DNA from 4 places in the Marcopretia estuarina LEGE 06307 genome. Region 3 is predicted to be linked to each of the others. Evidence: predicted binding sites of a transcription regulator. Region 3 holds the regulator's gene; each other region holds the start of a gene.
What was found. Region 3 encodes NtcA, which controls nitrogen genes in cyanobacteria. Its sites were predicted from a motif close to GTANCNNNNGNTAC; they were not measured.
Positions count from the first base shown of each region.

Region 1: a site for NtcA is predicted at 1,770-1,783, ahead of ACWJI3_RS05315 (MSMEG_0572/Sll0783 family nitrogen starvation response protein). Genes of this name have one in related genera too.
Region 2: a site for NtcA is predicted at 1,662-1,675, ahead of ACWJI3_RS02925 (sulfotransferase family 2 domain-containing protein). Genes of this name have one in related genera too.
Region 4: a site for NtcA is predicted at 1,961-1,974, ahead of fmdA (formamidase). Genes of this name have one in related genera too.

Region 1 is NZ_JBSJOY010000002.1:205,579-208,784, reverse strand. It holds gene ACWJI3_RS05325 (MSMEG_0568 family radical SAM protein) at 1-59, opposite strand, end outside; gene ACWJI3_RS05320 (Nit6803 family nitrilase) at 52-1,176, opposite strand; gene ACWJI3_RS05315 (MSMEG_0572/Sll0783 family nitrogen starvation response protein) at 1,179-1,661, opposite strand; gene ACWJI3_RS05310 (MSMEG_0569 family flavin-dependent oxidoreductase) at 2,004-3,206, shown strand, end outside.
Region 2 is NZ_JBSJOY010000001.1:578,490-581,695, forward strand. It holds gene ACWJI3_RS02920 (exo-alpha-sialidase) at 1-122, shown strand, start outside; gene ACWJI3_RS02925 (sulfotransferase family 2 domain-containing protein) at 619-1,455, opposite strand; gene ACWJI3_RS02930 (cation diffusion facilitator family transporter) at 1,998-2,906, opposite strand.
Region 3 is NZ_JBSJOY010000004.1:209,225-212,430, reverse strand. It holds gene ACWJI3_RS10810 (DUF3084 domain-containing protein) at 1-864, opposite strand, end outside; gene ntcA (global nitrogen regulator NtcA) at 903-1,631, opposite strand; gene ACWJI3_RS10800 (cob(I)yrinic acid a,c-diamide adenosyltransferase) at 1,983-2,531, shown strand; gene dcd (dCTP deaminase) at 2,536-3,129, shown strand.
Region 4 is NZ_JBSJOY010000004.1:364,151-367,356, forward strand. It holds gene ACWJI3_RS11545 (FmdB family zinc ribbon protein) at 158-430, opposite strand; gene fmdA (formamidase) at 701-1,906, opposite strand; gene ACWJI3_RS11555 (hypothetical protein) at 2,065-2,532, opposite strand; gene ACWJI3_RS11560 (aminotransferase class IV) at 2,650-3,206, opposite strand, start outside.

The sequences.
Region 1 (3,206 bases), on a different contig from region 3:
TGCACCTGCAGGTCGGTGACGAGCCGCGCCAGCGCGGCGGCATCCCTGGAGTCAGCCATGGGGCACGGCCTCCGGCAAGGAACTGAGCAGTGGCGGAGGGGCGGAGATCCCCGCAGCCGGGGGCGGCACGGCCGTCAGGGGTGACCGCAAGGCTTCCCGCTGGGGCTCCAGCAAGGGCTCCAGCAGTACGGGCAGGTCAGCAGGCATGGCAGGACCAGCGCCACCACCGGCAGCCGTTGCGTTGCCCCCGTCCCGCTCCTGCACCTGGCGCGCCGGCGTGCGATCGAGACGCAGGCCGAGCAGGTCGGGGCGGCTGTAGTGGCCCACGCTGTCCATCATCCGTTTGCGCTTGGTGATCAGGGCCGGGTCGAGCTCGGCGATCGCCAGCCCTTCCCCCTCCGGCAGCGGACCCGCCAGGTAGCGACCTTCCGGGCTGATCACGGCGGTGTGGCAGCCCCCCTGGCAGGCCTTCTGCAGCGCCGGATCCGGCGTGATCTGATCGAGGTCGGCGGGATCGAGCCAGGCGGTGGAACTCACCACGAAACAGCCCGCCTCCAGCGCGTGGTGCCGCAGGGTGACGGCCGTCTGCTCACTGAAGATCGGGCCCACCAGCGAACCGGGGAACTGGGCGCAGTGGATCTCCTCCCCCTGGGCCATCAGGCTGAAGCGGGCCAGCGGGTTGTAGTGCTCCCAGCAGGCCAGGGCACCGATGCGCCCCAGCGCCGTGGGCACCACCGTGAGGCCGGCGCCATCGCCCTGGCCCCACACCATGCGCTCGTGATACGTGGGGGTGAGCTTGCGCCGCTTCAGCAGCAGCGCGCCGTTGGCGTCGATCAGCAGCTGGGCGTTGTAGAGGCTGCCGCCCTCCCGTTCGTTGATGCCCAGCAGCACGTGCATGGCATGCTCGCGCGCCGCGGCCGCGATGCGGCGCAGCGCCGGACCCGGCACCGTCACCGCCTGCTCATAGAGGCGCAGATGGGAGCGCCCCATCAGCGCCGGCGGCTCCACGAAGGAGAAGTAGGGGTAATAGGGAAGAAAGGTTTCGGGAAACACGATCAGCTGCACCCCCTGGCCGGCCGCCTCCGTGATCGCTGCCAGCACCCGCTCCACAGACCCCTCCAGGCTGTGCAGCACCGGACGGATCTGGGCGGCGGCCACGACGATCGGGCCGTTCATCGTCAGAGCGTCCAGGTGTCGAGGATGAAGGCGCCTTCCTTGCGGTGCATCAGCACGATGTCGAGCACATCGAGCGGATTCACCGGGGTGATGCCCGCCATCAGTGCCCCCTCGCCATGGCCGTAGAGGGCCTGAAGGGCGAAGCGGCAGGCATACACCTTGCCGCCCTGGTCCATGAACTTCTGCAGGCGGGCGTTGAAGTTGAGGTGGCCGTCGAAGGCGGCATCACCGAGCTTGGGGAAGCCGCGCTGCACTCCGAGGGTGACACCGGGCCCGTAGAGCAGGATCGAAGTCTCGAAGCCCTTGTTGATCAGGCGGCTGGCCTGCAGCAGGTTCACCAGGCCGATCGAGCCTTCGAACGCCACGGTGTGAAAGGTGATGAGCGCCTTTTCGCCCGGTTCCGCCTTCACATCGGGGAACACCTTCTCCTCGTAATCCACGAGGAAATCGCCAGGTTGATTGGCGGGGCGGGTGACCTCAGGCATGAACCGGCGACCTGCGAAAGAAACAGCGTCACGACCATGCACCAGGCCTGTGTGAACTTACGTAGCAGCAGGCACCAAACGGCAGAGCCCGTGCTGGCCTGCGATTTGGTCTTGATTGCTACCGGGCCGCCCCTCACGGCAACTCACGATGAGGAGGGTGATGGCCTGGCCGCGCCACTGTCTTCCTCCCCTTCTCTTCCTCCCCTTCGCCGCCTGCCCGTGGGGTCAGCCTCCACCTCACCCGCCGCTTCTGCCGCTGAGACCATCGCTGCATCTCCCGGTGGCACACCTGCGCAGAGCGCGGCAACCGACGGCGCTGCCGCCCCCGTCACGGCGCCGGTTGTGGTGATCGGCGGCGGCCAGGCGGGGCTGTCGGTGGCGAGCTGCCTGCAGCAACGGGGCATTGAGGCGCTCGTGCTGGAGCGCCACCGGGTGGCCCACGCCTGGGAGCAGCAGCGCTGGGATTCCTTCTGCCTGGTCACCCCCAACTGGCAGTGCCGCCTGCCCGGCTTCCCCTACGACGGCGATGATCCCGACGGCTTCATGGGCCGTGAGGCGATCGTCGACTACGTGCGCCGCTTCGCCGAACGTTCAGCCATCACCGTGCGGGAGGGGGTGAGCGTGGAACGGCTGGTGCCCAGCAGCAATGGCTACCGCCTGCTCACCAGCGCCGGCGTGGTCGACACCGAGCAGGTGGTGATCGCCACCGGCGCCTACCACCACCCGCGCCGCCACCCGATGGCCGAGCGGCTGCCCGGCAAGGTGCTCCAGCTCGATGCCCGCGACTACCGCCATCCCGATCAGCTGCCGGAGGGCCCGGTGCTGGTGGTGGGCAGCGGTCAGTCGGGCTGCCAGATCGCCGAAGATCTCTTCCTGGCCGGGCGTCGCGTGCACCTCAGCGTGGGTTCGGCGCCCCGTTCGCCTCGCCGTTACCGCGGCCGCGACGTGGTGGAGTGGCTGGAGCGGATGGGGGTCTACGACACCCCGATCGACGCCCATGCCGATCCCCGCGCCATCCGCCACAAGACGAACCACTACCTCACGGGCCGGGACGGCGGCCGCGAAATCGACCTGCGCCAGCGGGCCAGCGAAGGCATGGTGCTGCATGGCCGGCTGGAGCGGATCACCGCAGCGGGCCTGAGCTTTGCCGACAACCTGGCCGCCAACCTGGATGCGGCCGATGCCGTGTACACCCGCATCCGCGCCAGCATCGACGCCTACATCGCCGCCAACGGCCTCGACGCGCCGCTGGAGCCGCCGTACCAGCCCTGCTGGCGTCCTGCCCCGAGCCGCGAGCTCAGCTTGATCGACCTCTACAAGGAGCCGCTGGCCGCCGTGATCTGGTGCACGGGTTACCGCTCCGATTTCAGCTGGGTGGAAGTGCCGGTGTTCGATGGCAGCGGCGAACCGGTGCACCACCGGGGCATCACCCAGGCCGAGGGGCTCTATTTCATCGGCCTGCCGTGGCTGCACACCTGGGGCTCGGGCCGCTTCTGCGGCATCGGCGGCGACGCCGATCACCTCGCCCAACGGATCCAGCAGCAG
Region 2 (3,206 bases), on a different contig from region 3:
TTGAGCAATCAGGAAACGTAAGGGTGGAAACTCCTGGATACATTGATGATGAGCTTCCTGTCTTTCAGCAAGTACAGTCGTCTCGAGATGATCAGAGTTTAGTTTTCTACGAAGTAGGCTAGCATACTCGGATAACAGTTTGGCGCTGTTTTCATCATTCTTGCTTGCGATAGAAGCACGAACCGCTCACAGATAATGATCGCAGATCAGCTCCACTAAGCCGAATAGCCGGCCTATGATCTCCGCACGTAACAGCGCGAGTATCGTCATCAGTTCGCGTTAGACAGTTCTTCCGTCCCCGTGGCGGCAAACTCTATAGCGATCATCGGTCGATTAGGATGAGATGGGTCTGATTCGCGACACATTCACAGTTACCCAGAGTTCAGTCAATGCACTGAATGTGCTGGTAATGGATCCGAATAGCTCTGGGAGCCTCTATGTGCTTGTACCTACTGGCTGCAGCTTCTCATGGGGAATGAGGTGGCCAAAGGCTCCCCATGGACGCTCTTCTGTGATCGAACTGCTGCAACCAGAGAATTTGCTATCACGCCGTTGCTGCTGCTCCCTTTGTGTGGAGTGAGTCCATGCGTCACTATCTCAGGAGGCCCTACTCAAGACTTATCTTGTTGGCGCCATTTTAGAATGGCTCGGGATTTCACTCACAGGCCCCCAGTGCCACTCCACTCTTTGTGCCCTCTCGAGAAGCCCAATGCTATGGGAATGCCTTTCACCAGGAGTTAGGGCAGAGATGGTTTCGGCAATCAGGCCATGGTTCGTTCCTTCTGCCTGGAGCCGAGAGTAGCCAAAAACATCAAAGTCCACAGCATACAGAGTATTCGCGAGATTTACTTCCTCCGGAGTGACGGCCTCCTCGGTGTTGCCGGCAGGATCTTGGTCTGCAAGAGTCTTGCTCGCCAGATCCTCGATTTCTGGCGGCAAATTCAGTTTTTGCGCAAGATTGCACACGTCGTTTCGTAGGCTTTCGCAGCGTACAATATGGTCAACCCACGGTTCTTGGCCATAGTGAGAGAACCAGTGCATTGGCATTGAGTGAACGAACCGAGGATCGCGTAGACCGTGCCTGATCGGGACTTCTCGCATGTAACTTGATCTGGATAACATTGTGGGTCCACTTTGATTTGCAATTCGTTCGTCTTCTTTGGAGTATTGACGGCAATACTCCTTGATCGCAGAGCGTAGTCGTTGATAGGGATTGCGCACTGCAGCAATGACGGTGTAGTTTCTTAAAGAGTGGTAAGCAGGGAAATGGAATAAATCATCAATGGGCAGGTGGGCCAAGTCAACGTGCCGTTTAAGTTTTTGACTGTAGGCAAAGTTGAAGTAACTTTCCATATCCTCAGGTTTTGAGCCTGCAGAAAAAACTGCACGCAACTCTTTGCCTGCGCACTTCGGGATATGAAGAAAGACCAATCTGAGATCGTGCCTAATGATCATCGTCGAACGATTATTTCGTGTTGCAGTTCGATGATGATAGAGGCTTCCCTTGCCATTCTTAAGATCCAAAGCAAGCTTCGAAACAAATGATCAAGCCCTTCTGAAGCCTCCCAGGGAAACTCAGCAAAGGGCATCGCATTAACTGAGCCATGACCCTGCTATCGCAGGGCAGGGCTGGATTCATGGGGGTCCTGCGGCTTGGGTTGGTACCTACCAGCACGTGCACGATCAGGCAGCGCTCCAAGCGTCAAAAGGTCATGGCGGAGAGGATGAAGGTGCCGCCTGGCAGGTGCTGATCGGTCTTTGCGAACCTTTTAACTGACATGGCACGAGTGAGGCCAACAGGGAACCAGGAAGACCAGAAGGAAGGTTCCGAACCATTCATTTCGGCCTGGTCAAGCCGCTGGCCAGCCCCTGCGTACCGCTCACTCAACCAGATTGTTGGGCACCAACGACGGTCACACAACAGGCGAACTCCCGTATCTCTTCCCCCATTTCCAGCAGCCTCCTGAGCGTGTCCTAAGAGGCATCACGTCCGATCCTCACCCCTCGTCCCAACCGAAGCCCTGATCGTCCCAGGCTTTCGGATCTTCGAGCGGTTCCAGGTGGGTGAGCACGTGGGTGCGTGGCAGCGCCTGGGCGATCTCCCTCTCCAGCCGGTCGCAGAGATCGTGGCCGGCCTGCACGGTCCAGTGGCCTGGCACGAGCACGTGGAAGGCCACGAAGCGGCGTGAACCAGCCACGCGTGTGCGCAAGGCGTGGAAATGCAGCTCCGGCGTGGCGTAGGCAGCGAGCAGGTCTTCCAGTTGTTTCTGGTCGGGCTCGGGCAAGGCCCGATCGAGCAGTCCGGAGGCGGTTTCGTGCAGCAGCTTCCAGCCGGTGACCAGGATGTTGAGCGCCACAGCAATGGCGATCAGCGGGTCGAGGATCGTCAGACCGGTGAGCTTGACCAGTCCGATTCCCAGCACCACACCGAACGAGGTCCAGACGTCGGTGAGCAGGTGGTGGGCATCGGCCCGCAGCGTGATCGAGTGGAAGCGACGCGCCGCCCGCAGCAGCAACCAGGCCACCAGGCCGTTCAGGGCCGTGGCCACCAGGGAGAGCGCCAGGCCGATGCCGAGTTGCTCCAGGGGCTCCGGGTGCTGAAGTCGTCCCACGGCCGCCGTGATGATCGCCAAAGCCGCCACCACGATCAGCACACTCTCCAGCCCGCTGGAGAAGTACTCGGCCTTGAAGTGGCCGTAGGGGTGAGAACGGTCGGCTGGCTTGGCGGCGAGCGTGAGCGCCCAGAAGGCGCCGAGCGCCGCCACCAGGTTCACCCCCGATTCGATCGCATCGGAGAGCAGCCCCACCGACCCGGTGAGCTTCCAGGCGGCGGTTTTGAGCACGATCGTGGCCACGGCCGCCCCTACCGAAACCAGGGTGTAGGTGCGAGGTGAAGCGAATCCCATGGATACCGGGCGCGGTGGCAGAAAGGCGCTCCCTGGCGATGCTGATGCCGCCGGAGGGGATTGCCAACCACCAAGGGTGCTCTGCGATGCAGGGCCTGAGGTGGCGGTGCCGCCTCAGGCGTGGGTGCCGCTTCTTGCGCAGGGTTCAGCCCCTCTGCCGGCTCTGCTGGTTGAGCTCGGCGGAGCTGCCCGCGCCACTCACGGCCTGGCGCGCCAAAGGTGGCGGTGGTGAACACCAGGAACAGCACCTTGGACACCACCGAGAGGCTGCGGGTGACGGTCAGCAGCGACGTGCGAGAG
Region 3 (3,206 bases):
GCCGCGCAGCACGTTGGCGGCCGAGAGGATGCTCACCACCCAGTTGCCACCTTTCTGGATCAGGGCCTCCAGCTTGGCGATGTCTTCGCGGGGCACCAGCAGGATCGGCCGGTTGACCGGTTCCCCCGGCAGCACCCGCTGAAAGGCCGACTGGTTGGCCTGGCGCAGCAGGGCATCGATGGCGGCACGGGCCTGGCCCGGCTGCTTAACGCTCACCTTGGCCGTGGCCAGCGGCTGGCCGCTGCTGATCACCACATCGCCGCGGCGCAGGGCGATCAGCTTGGTTTCCAGATCTTTGAGTTCGGCCTGGCCGGAGGCGATCTGCCCCTTCACGCGGGCCAGCTCCGCTTCAGTGCGGCGGATGTCCTGGTCGCGGGCGCGGATGTCGCTGTTGAGCCGATCGCGCTGGCGCAGCAGCTGCTGCTGCTGGTTCTGCAGCGGCTGCAGCTCACGGCGCAGGCGGCCCGCCTGCTGCTCCACCGCCACCAGCTGGCGGCGCGCCTGCTGGCGGCCCCGTTCGGCCCGGCCCACCGCCTGCTGGGCGTCGCGCTGGGCCGAGAGGCTGCGCTTCAGGGCGGCATCGCTGCGTTGGACGGCGTCGCGGCTGTCCCGCAGCTTCTGCTCGAGGCTGTCGAGCTCGAACAGGCCGGTGCGCAGCCGCTGGCTGACGGCCAGCATCAGGCCGAGCGAGACGGCACTGATCAGGCTGCCGGTGAGCACCGTGATCAGCACCGCGGTGTTGCGCGGGCGGAGGTTGAAGAGGCTGAGCCGGGCCTTGCCGACGCGGCTGCCGAGGCGATCGCCGAGGGTGGCGAGCACCCCCCCGAGGGTCAGCAGGGCCAGGATCAGCAGCCAGCCGGACACGATTCAGGGCGAGGGGGTCCAGTATCGGCCGCGGGCCTTCAGCTGAAGCGTTTGGCCAGGGCCACCGGATCGAACACGGTGATCTTCTTGCGGTCCACCTGCACGAGGCCGGCCTGACGGAGGTCGCCGAGCAGGCGGGTGATGGTGACGCGGGTGGAGCCGATCGCCTCGGCGATCGCCTGGTGCGACAGGCGCAGATCGATGGTGATGCCCTCGGTGCCGGGGACACCGAAATCGCGGCAGAGCACCAGCAGGAAGCTCACCAGCCGCGAGGACATGTCCCGGTGGGTGAGGGTCTCGATCATGGTCTCCGTCTGCAGGATGCGGGAGGAGAGGCCCTGGAGCAGCAGCAGGCCCACGCTGGCATCCTGCTCGATGGCACGCCGCACGGAGCTGGCGGGGGCGGCCACCAGCTCGACGCGGGTGAAGGCGACGGCGTGATAGAAGCGATCGGAGCGCTGGCCGGTGAGCAGGGAGAGCACGCCGAAGAGGCTGTTCTCGCGCAGCAGGGCCACGGTGATCTCCTCGCCGCTCTCATAAACGCGGGACAGCCGCACGGCGCCACGGCGCAGCAGGTAGACGCGCTCGGCCGGGTCGCCGGGGAAAAAGATCGTTTTGCCGCGCTCCACCGTTTCGCTGGTGCAGCCGCTCAGCCCACGCATGACGTCCAGCAGGGTGCTGGAGCCACTGGCGGAGGAGGCCAAGCCGCTGGTGACGGGCGCGGGGGTGGTGCTGGTGCGGCTGAATCCGCGCATCGCGCCGACCATGACGGTTGGACAAGTGGTTGGAAGCTACGGATCGACTTCCGTGCTCCATGTAGCCGATCACACTAACTGGACGGTTCCCTGTGGACATCCGTCTGCAGAATCCCAGTGCCGACGGGATTTCCGCAAAGTAGTACAGGGCTACACACTAGGGGTGGTGTGCGATTGGTGTTTCGGGGCCTGGCGCCGCTACATTCGGCTTCGCGATCCACCGGGGTGTTGATGACGGCCAGCCTGCTCAACCCCTCCATGCCCAGCGGTGGTGGGCCTTCTGGTGCTGGCCCTGCCGGTGGCCCCCGTTCCCACGGCCCGGGGCGCCCCCATGGCGCGGCCGCGGCTGCGCCCGTAGCCCCTGTGGCACCCACGGCACCCGTGGCACCGCGCCCGCTGGCCCTGGTGCCCCCCGCCCAGACCGAAGGCCAGCTGCAGGTGCACACGGCGCCGTTTCGCGGCAGTTTCTCCGGCGTGTTCAGCCAGGCGTTGCGCAGCGCGGGGCTGGGCAGCCGGGTGCTGATCAGCCAGTTCCTCAAGGGCGGCGTGGATCAGGGGCTGGAGCGCAGCCTGTGGCTATGCGGCCGGCTGCAGTGGCTGCGGCCCGCCATGCCCGCCTGCCTGACCGAACCGGCCGCCGCGGAGCCCGAGGGGCCCGGTGCCCAGGAGCAAGAGGCGGTGCTGGAGGTGTGGGGCTACACGCGGTGCCAGCTGCTGGATGGGGCGGTGGATCTGATGGTGCTCGACGAGCTGGGGCTGGCGATCGCGCTGGGCTACCTGCCGGCGGCGGAGGTGGAGGCCACGTTGGAGCAACGGCCCGCCCATCTCGATGTGATCCTCACGGGGCCATCGATGCCGCCCGCGCTGCTGGCGATGGCCGACCAGGTGACCCAGCTCCGCCGCAACTGCTGACCCCATGCTCAAGTGCGACCGCTGGATCAACGAACAGGCCGCGGCGGGCATGCTCGAACCGTTCCAGGCCACGCTGGTGCGCCACCTCGATGCCGAGAACCGCACAGCGCCGGTGCTGAGCTACGGCTGCTCCTCCTACGGCTACGACCTGCGGCTCTCACCCAAGGAGTTCCTGATCTTCCGGCATGTGCCGGGCACGGTGATGAACCCGAAGCGGTTCAATCCGGCCAACCTGGAGCCGGCGCCCCTGCACCACGACGACGACGGCGACTACTTCATCCTGCCGGCCCATTCCTACGGACTGGGGGTGGCCCTGGAGCTGCTGCGGGTGCCGGCCAACATCACCGTGATCTGCCTGGGCAAGAGCACCTATGCCCGCCTCGGCATCATCGTGAACACCACCCCCGCTGAAGCCAGCTGGGAAGGCCACCTCACCCTGGAATTCAGCAACTCCTCCGGCGCCGATTGCCGCATCTACGCCAGCGAAGGCATCTGCCAGCTGCTGTTCTTTGAGGGCGAGCCCTGCCAGACCACCTACAGCGACCGGGCCGGGAAGTACCAGCACCAGCCGGAGCGGGTGACGTTGGCGAAGGTTTGATGGGGATTCGGGGAGTGGGGAGTTGTGGAGCAGGTCGATGGCTTGCATGTGTGTTCTGTTTATGGGCTTAGAAGGTG
Region 4 (3,206 bases), 150 kb from region 3:
GTTTACGTGCCAGCTTCTTTCCGATCAGCTCCTTGCATGCGGTGGTCTCAGCCGCCAGAGTTGGAGGCCATGACCGACCATGGTGCGAGCTGCACGAGCTGCAGCCTTTCTGCCTGCTGACTCCTGTGACTCCTTCCTCCTGACTGCTGCCCGCGGCTCAGCAGCCGCGGGTGACCATCCAGGGGCGAGCCGCACTTTCCCTGAGCCGGGGCTTGGGGCTTTCTTCGCGCACTTCCTTGCGAACCAGCCGGGGTTCACTGGCTTCCTGCTTGAGGCGGAAGCCACCGGACAGTGTCATGGGCGGGCTGAACACTCTGTTACCGGGATTGCCACAACTCGGACAGTCCGTATCGTTCTGGCGGGCGTCGATGCTGCGCCACACCTCGTAGTTGTCGCAGCCGGAAGCGCAGCTGAATTCGTAGACAGGCATGGAGAAGAGGAGAAAAACAGGGAGGACCAGCTGGCGGGTCGTTTTCAAAGAACCGAGTGATTCCCGCAACAACCCTGCTGCGCTGATGGGAGTTGGAGCCGACAGCGACAGGGGAGGCGGCGGCCCGCAGGGATGGCCGTAGCCGTCACCAACAACGTTGGCGACGGCTACGGCCAGCAGAGGGGGAGGGAGCCATGACGTGGAGCCGGCGTGGAGCCACCGAACACCCACCTTGCCGAGGCAGAGGCGGCGGTGGCCCCTTGCGGGCCATCAACAGGGAAGAATGTCCTGGTCGAAGATGGAGGTGGGAATCGCCAGGGTGCAGCAGGCATTGGGAATGTCCACGATGCCGCTGATCCTGCCCTCCACCGGCGCACAGCTCAGCAGCAGGTAGGCCTGCTCACCGGTGTAGCCGAAGCGCTTGAGATACTCAATGGCGTTCAGGCAGGCGCGTCGGTAGGCGATGTGCACGTCCATGTAGTGCTGCTTGCCTTCGAATTCATCCACGGAGATGCCTTCGAACACCAGATAGTCGGTGAAGTGGGGCTCCACCGGGCTGGTCTTGAACATGGGATTGACCATCCCATACTTTTCGACGCCACCTTTGATGATCTCCACATGCAGATCGAGGTAGCCCGACATTTCAATCGCGCCACAGAAGGAAATTTCCCCATCGCCCTGGGAGAAGTGGATATCGCCCATCGAGAGCTTGGCGCCTTCCACATACACGGGGAAGTAAATGCGCGTGCCCTTGGTGAGGTTCTTGATGTCGCAGTTGCCGCCGTGCTCACGGGGCGGCACGGTGCGGGCCGCTTCGTTGGCCACACGCTCGAAATCGGCGCTGGGCAGCGTGCCGAGGATGGCGCTGTTGGGGTTGGGCAGGGCCGCCAGCACGGGCTCGCTGCCGGAGAGGCCGGCGCCATAGGTGCGCCGATCCGGGGCCGTGTTCACCAGCTCGGTTTCGCGGCGGTTCCATTCCCGCAGCAGCTCGTGGGAGGGCGCACAACCGATCAGGCCGGGGTGGGTGATGCCGGCGAAACGCACACCGGGGATATGGCGCGATGAGGTGTAGATGCCTTCGAAATCCCAGATCGCTTTGGCTGCCTTGGGGAAGTGATCGGTGAGGAAGCCGCCGCCATTCTCTTTGGCAAAAATCCCGGTGAAGCCCCACTCATCTCCCTGCAGCGCACCCACATCAAGGATGTCAACCACAAGAATATCGCCAGGTTGAGCTCCATTCACCCAGATCGGGCCGCTGAGCACGTGCACCACTTCCAGGTTCACATCAGCGATATCCTGGGGGTCGTCATTGTCCTTGATCTGGCCATCCGTCCAGTCCTTGCATTCGATCCGGAAAACCTCACCGGGGTTGACAGAAACGACGGCGGGGATATCGGGATGCCAGCGGTTGTGGCCCGGCATGTCCTGTTGATCCATCGGCTTGGTGAGATCAACCTTGAACAGCGTTTTTGGCATCGCAAACGAGGCGTGGTTTCATCTCCATCGAAATCCACAGGTGGATTCGCGGAAGTGTCATCGGCTACCAGACCCACCCAGTTTGGCTGCGGCAACACAGGCGTGCATGCCGCAGCAGCACAGCACACAGCGGCGGCAGGATCTGCCGAGCCGATCCGTTATGTCGCTGGCCGCGCCGTGCTGTCGTTGAAGGTGCCGCGGCGGCAGAGATTGTCCTTGAGGCGATCGGTCCAGGCTTGACGCGAGAGCACTCCCGTGCTGTCAACACCACCATCGAAATGATAAAGAATCTGCCAACGCGTAGCAGTGGAAAACTTTCCGGCGTCGGCGAGATCGTTCAGTTCATTGCCATAAATATTGTCATACGTTGGCCAGTTGGGCTCGTTCTCGAGGCTGCAGACCGCATTGACCTGATACAGCCTGGCGCTGCTGTCTGGCTGTCCCTCCGTCTGCACGCGCACCACGCCTTTGTACAGGCCGTTGGGCAGCCCTGGCACGAAGGCCTTGGCCAGGGTCACATTGGCGGTGCCCGCCCGCACCAGCAGATCGCCGATCTCGGCCTGCTGAGCGGGTGTTTCGACGGGAGCCGTGCGGCAGGCACTCAGGCTCAAAGCCGCCACCACCATCGCTGCCGCTGCGCTCCAGGCCCGTCCGGACGCCAACCCCATCACCCAGCTCTGCACCGTGAAGCCTCAGAACATAGGCTCGCCGCCCATGGCGGCGGTGGCCGGCGGCGGCGAAGGTCACCCAGCTGCCAGCAGCCGGCGCCAGAACGCTTCAGGCTCCGGCTCCAGCGGCTGCGGAGAACCGTTCACACTCAAGACCGGACGGCAGCCGAGGCTGTTGATCAGCAGCACGGCACTGCCTGGGCCCAGAGGACAGGGACCTTCGCGGACCAGGCCCAGCGCCAGGGCGCGGCCCCGCATCACCCCCGGCAGGCAGCCGCTGGTCAGGGGCGGTGTGAACCACTGGCCGTCACGCCGCACCAGCAGGTTGGCCGTGGTAGCGCAGCAGAGGCCGCCGGCCGTGCTCTCCAGCAGGGCATCGGCGGCGCCGGCGGCCCGGGCCTCACGCCGCGCCTCGATGGCGGGCCCGTAGGCGAAGGTTTTGCAGCGGCTCAGCAGGCTGGAGGCATTGCGCCGCTCCCTGCGGCTGACAATCACCGGCACGGGGTCGAACTGCGGCGCCGCGGCCGTGAGCTGCAGCCAGAAGCGGGGCTGCAGTGATGGGGCACCGGGTGCCGGCAGCTCCACACCCCGCGGCCCCGTCGCCTCACCAGCGCCAGCCTCCACCGCCGGCG